3 regions of the uncultured Ligilactobacillus sp. genome follow, and region 3 is predicted to be linked to each of the others. Evidence: a T-box and tRNA genes for the amino acid it is inferred to sense, from the RefSeq annotation. Region 3 holds a T-box; the other regions hold tRNA genes.
The links. A T-box is a leader RNA that pairs with one kind of tRNA and senses whether it is charged. The one in region 3 lies ahead of leuS (leucine--tRNA ligase), so its partner is inferred to be a tRNA-Leu.

Region 1 (2,268 bases), on a different contig from region 3:
TACATCCACGGGTCAAATACATTTTATTTTCCAAATTCACTTAAATCTAACAAGATACTGCCATAGGCTAACCCAGCACCAAAACCGGTCAACAAGACTTTTTTAGGCCGTTTTCCCTGCTCTAAAGCTTGCGCCAAGGCTAACGGGATCCCTACCGACGAAGTATTTCCCGCTTCAGTGACATTGATCGCAAACTTGTCTATATCCAAAGCTAAATGTTGCGCAATGTTTTCGATCAACCGCAAATTAGCTTGATGGGTGATCACTAGATCAAGGTCAGCTGGTTTAACACCATTATCTGCCAAAAATTCATCGATATGAGCATTAACGTCATTTGTTACAAAATTGTAAACTGCTCGTCCGTCTTGATAGAATGCATCTAGTTGTGGATAATTGTCTGCAGCGACTTTTTGTAGCGGTGCCACACGTCCGCTGTGGATAACTTCAGTATTACCTCGTGTGGCGATCTTTTCAGCTAAATACGCTGTCTTACCTGCACTTTTTTCTAAGATCACACCAGCAGCACCATCCCCAAAAAAGACTGCTGAGGTCCGATCGCTAAAGTCCATCATCTTGGAATTAGTTTCCGCACTGATGACCATTGCACGCTGATACATCCCGCTGTGGATAAATTTTTCAGCAGTTGCCAACGCAAAGATAAAACCTGCACACGCGGCTGACAAATCATAGGCAAAGGCATTGCTAGCTTGGATATTTTTTTGGACGATCGCTGCCGTCGCCGGTGTTAAAGCATCCGGTGTGATCGTTGATACGATGATCAGATCGATCGCAGTCGCATCTAACTTAGCTTGCTTTAATAACTTTTGAGCGACCTTTGTAGCTAGATCTGACGTATTTTCAGCGATCGCATAGTGCCGTTGCTTGATCCCAGTATGAGACACGATCCATTCATCGGACGTATCCATCAACTGGCTCAATTCATCATTAGTCACTACCTTTTCAGGAAGATACCCCGCACTTGCGGTAATTTTTACGGCTGTCATAGTAGGCCCTCTTTCAAAAATATTTATCATTAGCTTTATCATAGCATATCGTTTTGTGGATAAACTACCTCTTTGCTTTTATCCACAAATGAAAAAACAGGACTGTGAATATTCACAGCCCTGCTTAGTGATGCGGGTAAATGGATTCGAACCATCACGAGCTCAATTGCTCACCAGATCCTTAGTCTGACGCGTCTGCCAATTCCGCCATACCCGCGACAACAGAATTAATTATAGCAGACAAACTAGACCCCTGCAACTATTTTTTTAGATTTTTTTCAAAAGGCGCAACTTCCCGTGACAACGACTGCAGACAAAACGTTTGATATCGACCCGACGTTGGCGCAGATATCTTTGCCCGCAAGTTTGACAACTGTATGTGTAACGGTAATTCTTGCTACTGACCGGAGCATACCGTAAGCCTCCGACCTGACGCAATAATTGTTTGAAATCTTGATCGCGATGCCGATACCCTCGCCCTGTCAAATGCAGATGGTAGTGACAAAGCTCATGCTTGATCGTTCCGATAAGGGTATCTTTGCCATATTTTGTCAACATCTTTTCATTGATCTCGATGTCATGACTTGTCAATAAATACCGCCCTCCAGTGGTTTTCAAACGCCGATTGAAGTAAGCGCGGTGGGTAAAAGTACGTTTGAAATATTTCAATGAGAGCTCTTCGACTAGTGCTTGAAGCTGTTGATCAGTCATCGGCTGGCGCTAACATACTCAACTGGATGCGCCCACGCTTAAGATCGACATCCGTCACATAAACATCAACGATATCACCGATTGTAACGACTTGACTTGGATGTTTGATAAATTTTTGACTCATCTTGGAGACGTGAACTAAACCATCTTGCTTGACCCCAATATCCACAAAGGCACCAAAATCGACAACATTCCGCACCGTTCCCTGTAATTTCATCCCTACCTTGAGATCTTCTAAGTGTAAGACATCGGCTTTTAGTAATGGTGCTGGCATTGAATCGCGTAAAGTGCGCCCCGGTTTCTTTAAGCTCGCTACGATATCTTTGACCGTGGCTAGTCCCGCTTGATTGGCTTTAGCAAAAGTTTTAGCATCAAAATGGGCTAATTTTTCTTCCGCCAAAGCAGTCCCGATCTCTTTTTGTTTGATCTGCGCTTTTGCTAAGATCGCTTTAGCTAAAGGATAACTTTCAGGGTGAATATCAGTGTTATCAAAAACATTTTTGCCCCCAATGATCCGCAAGAAACCAGCGGCTTGCTCATACGCTTTTTGGCC
Region 2 (2,268 bases), on a different contig from region 3:
AGGTTTAGAACGGCGTAATTGGCGTTTTCCTTCAACGACTACTTTACTTTGTTTAGTTAGTAATTGTTGGCGTCGATTATATGGAAATAACATCAAATAATTACTGATCGTATAGTAATACAATACTGACCGCCAAGCTTGATCAGAAATTAACCGACACAACGCCAATAAGACGATCACTGCCGCTAGTCCATCTAATAATATCATACTGTATCGTTTGATTTTCTTTGCCTCACATACAAACTTATTATTTAGCTGCTAAAATATTTAGGGTCGCAATATTTCCACGCAATACAATAATATTGCAGATAGAATATAAACTGAGAAAGAACGCTAATTCCTCCATCTCACCGACAAAAGCAACTAACAATGCAACCCAGAAAAAGACTCGCCCTAAAATATTCCATTTCTTCTTGTCTTGATTGATCGCTTGCAAGCGCGCACTTTCATCGGGCAAAATATCTTCTGGCCGGCGCAACAAAGATGAAGTCTGTAACTTAGACAAACGCCAAGCTAAGCGCAAATTATATGCCGATAAAACGATCAGTGCAGTATAGATCACAAGTGAAATAGTATTGATTTGCATCCTTGACCTTTCTCTGAAAATAAATTGATTCTTAACGTGCAATGATAACATCACACTTAGCGACACGAGTAACATAATCAGTTACCGCACCAACTAATAACCGTTCGACTGGATTTAAGCCAGTTGGCCCCATAACGATGAGATCATTTTCATGATCATCAGGGAATTCACGCGCGATCACGGCTCGTGGCGAACCAAAACGTGCATGAGCCGTTACATCTTCTAGCCCTTGTTTTTTTACACGTTCAACTAAGGTATTCAAATAACCTTCAACATCTTCAAATGTTTGGTAGACCGCATCACCATTAGCGTCGACCATCCCACCAAAGCTAACGGAAAATTGCTTGAGATCGATCACATTTAAAATATCTAAGTGTGCTTTATTTCGTAACGCGATCTCAGTTGCACGCTCTAAAGCTTTTTCAGCTGTTTTGGAACCATCAACTGGCACTAAAATGTTGCGGTATTCTTGTTTGATCAATTCCATAATCCTCCACTCCCAACTGGTTATTTAAATGTTTAACTATACTTAGATTATAGCATTTTTTCCGTTAGTTGTCCTGAGCGACACATGTAAGCTAAAAAAAGACCTGCGAGCCAGTAAACACTGACCTACAAGTCACAAGATAGGTAAAGTCTTATGCCACTAGCAGGAGTCGAACCTGTACTTGGATAAACCAAACAACGACCTGAACGTTGCGCGTCTGCCAATTCCGCCATAGTGGCATTAACTTCTACTATTTTACACTAAAACACCAAATAGTCAAGTAACCTAGTTTAAACTGATCACAGTTCCGTAACCATGTAGCATCAAATATTTAGGCCCAACTGAAACACGAACGATCTGGGGCTCAAAACTAACGCCAATGATCCCGTCACCATCTTTAGCGACTGCGCGTTCGATCAAAATATCTTGAACTTGCCGATAGAGTTCATCGAAATTATCAACTTCATCAAGCTGTTCTGCCGTCAAAGTTTTTTTGACGGTCGCATGCACGATCCCCTTGATCGTGTAAGCTTGTTTGACTTCACCTGTAGTTAAAAACAATTGATTCACCTCATTGATCATTAAAGAAAGATTCGATAATTATGCTGAGTGATATTTATGATCTCGCGCCGATTGGCCTTAGACCGCTTGCGTAATAAAGTATCAAGCATCTTTTTTAGCTTGGCATCATCGTCTAATTTAGGCAATAGGCTGTTATCAACTCGCAAAAAAAGATCTTCACGCCGACTTAAAACTTTAAACAGTGTTGTTTTCTCATCACTTTGGGCTGAATTCTTTTCCAAAAAACCTTTCTTCATCTTAAATCCTTGCTATATAAAATGCAAACAAGTACATCGTTCATACTTGCGAAAGAAATATAGTTTTTCCTTTCTATAATTACCGCAAACATGGCCCACGGTCCTTATTTCAAGTAATCCCAGCTTCACATTTTGAACTTTCTAACTGTTACTTACTCCGCTAGGCTAATGTTACTCTAACTTCATTTTACGCCCTTTTTTTGAAATTATCAAAAAAAGACTGCCATTCGACAGTCTTTCACTAAAAACTATTCTTATTTGATCAACTCATAGATCGATTGAGCATAGATTGCAGCTGCTTTCACAAGATCATCGATCGGCATAAATTCATTTGCTTGGTGCATTGTATCTGGTACACCTGGGAACATTGCGCCAAA
Region 3 (2,268 bases):
GGGATCGGTTCACCCCAATAGCGTTGGCGTGAGAAGGTCCAATCACGTAAGCGGTAATTTACTTTCTTATCACCCACACCGTGTTCTTTCAACCAATTGATCATCGTCTCGATAGCTTCTTCTTTAGTCAAACCATTCAAGAAATCGGAGTTGATATATTCACCCTCACCGGTGTAAACTTCTTTTTCAACATCGCCCCCAGCAATGACTGGAATGATCGGCAAATCATATTTCTTCGCAAATTCCCAATCACGCGGATCATGGGCAGCCGAAACCATAACTGCTCCGGTACCATAAGAGGCTAAGACATAGTCAGCCAACCAGATAGGTAATTTTTCACCGTTTACTGGATTGATAGCATAACTTCCGGTAAAGACCCCTGTTTTATCTTTAGCTAGGTCTGTTCTTTCAAGATCAGACTTGTGTGAGATCTCTTCAACATAAGCTTCAACAGCTGCTTTTTGTTCTGGTGTCGTTAAGCTAGCTACAATTTCATGTTCTGGTGCGATCGTGATCGCTGAAGCACCAAATAAAGTATCTGGACGTGTAGTGAATACTTCTAGTTGTTCATCTTGACCATCAACTTTGAAATCGATCGTGGCACCAACTGAGCGTCCGATCCAATTGCGTTGTTGTTCTTTGATCGCTTCAGGCCAATCAAGATCTTCCAAATCGTCGATCAAACGATCTGCATAAGCGGTGATCTTCAAGACCCATTGACGCATTGGCTTGCGAATAACTGGGAACCCCCCTCGTTCAGTCTTACCATCGATAACTTCTTCATTAGCCACTACAGTCCCTAGATCTGGGCTCCAGTTAACTGGGATCTCAGCTTCATAAGCTAGGCCACGCTTGTAAAGTTGTTCAAAGATCCATTGTGTCCATTTGTAATAAGCCGAATCAGTCGTGTTTACTTCGCGATCCCAATCGTAAGAAAGACCCAATGATTTGATCTGACGTCTAAAATTGTTAATATTTTTCTTAGTAAATTCACGTGGCGAATTACCAGTATTCAACGCATATTGTTCCGCTGGTAACCCAAAAGCATCCCACCCCATCGGATGTAAAACATTGTAGCCTTGCATCCGTTTCATGCGTGAAATGATATCAGTCGCTGTATATCCTTCTGGATGGCCTACATGTAGCCCTTGGCCTGATGGGTAAGGAAACATATCTAAAGCATAGTAATTCTTTTTATCCTTATCCTCAGTTGTCTTGAACGTTTTATGTTCATCCCAATAACGTTGCCATTTTTTTTCGATTTCTTTATGATTATAGCTCATCTATCCATAGTTCCTTTCTAGAAAATAAAAAAGTCCTACATAGAGTTATAAACTCCATATAGGACGAAAAACCGCGGTACCACCCATATTCCAACACTAAGTTGACACTTAACTTCGTAACGGGAAGGACCGTTTTCACTTACTAGCTTCGGCGAAAAACTCAAAGGCGAGTTCAGAAGAACCAACTTGTATACTCACAGCAACCGTATACTCTCTGAAAATAGCTTAGTTCTTCCTAATACTCCTTATCTGCGTTCAAATATTTACTTCATCTTAGCAAAACTGCTCGGCCAATTCAAGAGAAAATTATTTTAATTTCAAATTTTGTCCGACATAGATCATGTCTGAGGTCAAATTATTCAAAGCTTTCAATTGATTTACCGTCGTACCATTATTGGAAGCGATCCGCCAAAGCGAGTCACCCGCTTTGACTGTATATGTTTTCTTTGTACTACTTTGGGCGTTTGTCTTATTAGCCGTTGTAACTGCACCCTTAGTTACTTTAAGCGTTTGACCAACATAGATCCGGTCACTTGACAAGTTATTGACCCGTTTTAAGTCATTTAACGTCATTTTATGTGAATTAGCGATCGCCCATAAAGAATCGCCCGCTTTGACTGTATACGTCCCATTGCCACTTGCTTGAGTCTGATTTGAATTTTGAGATGCATTTGTGTTCGTGCTTGGCTGACTCGAAGCTGCTTGACCTGAGACTTTCAAAACTTGGCCTGGCATGATCAAATTACTGCTCAAGTTATTCAAACTCTTCAACTCTTGCAAACTCATATTGTGGTTGACTGCGGATTTGAGTACACAGCCGAAGAACCTCACAATATCAGAAATCACCATATTTTTGTGAATATCAAAAAAATAAGGGAGCAAAAACCATTATAATGGCTGTTATTAATATTGATACGAGTGAGATGAAAAAGTTCTTTGATAGTGTGAACAAGCTTGGAAACGGTGATATTGAGAAAGAATTGAA

Region 1: it has a tRNA-Leu gene. The T-box ahead of leuS (leucine--tRNA ligase) is inferred to sense a tRNA for this amino acid. The anticodon was not compared.
Region 2: it has a tRNA-Leu gene. The T-box ahead of leuS (leucine--tRNA ligase) is inferred to sense a tRNA for this amino acid. The anticodon was not compared.

Annotation. Positions count from the first base shown of each region.
Region 1 covers NZ_CAQLEL010000119.1:32,213-34,480, forward strand. The annotation lists gene Q9Q35_RS08660 (beta-ketoacyl-ACP synthase III) at 24-1,004, opposite strand; tRNA gene Q9Q35_RS08665 (tRNA-Leu) at 1,136-1,221, opposite strand; gene Q9Q35_RS08670 (SprT family protein) at 1,272-1,715, opposite strand; gene Q9Q35_RS08675 (Tex family protein) at 1,708-2,268, opposite strand, start outside.
Region 2 covers NZ_CAQLEL010000085.1:17,769-20,036, forward strand. The annotation lists gene Q9Q35_RS05835 (hypothetical protein) at 1-207, opposite strand, end outside; gene Q9Q35_RS05840 (hypothetical protein) at 248-586, opposite strand; gene Q9Q35_RS05845 (universal stress protein) at 618-1,073, opposite strand; tRNA gene Q9Q35_RS05850 (tRNA-Leu) at 1,228-1,312, opposite strand; gene Q9Q35_RS05855 (hypothetical protein) at 1,359-1,634, opposite strand; gene Q9Q35_RS05860 (hypothetical protein) at 1,655-1,891, opposite strand; gene pepV (dipeptidase PepV) at 2,146-2,268, opposite strand, start outside.
Region 3 covers NZ_CAQLEL010000052.1:170-2,437, reverse strand. The annotation lists gene leuS (leucine--tRNA ligase) at 1-1,283, opposite strand, end outside; T-box leader at 1,340-1,544, opposite strand; gene Q9Q35_RS02940 (LysM peptidoglycan-binding domain-containing protein) at 1,590-2,132, opposite strand; partial or broken gene Q9Q35_RS02935 (hypothetical protein) at 2,177-2,268, shown strand, end outside.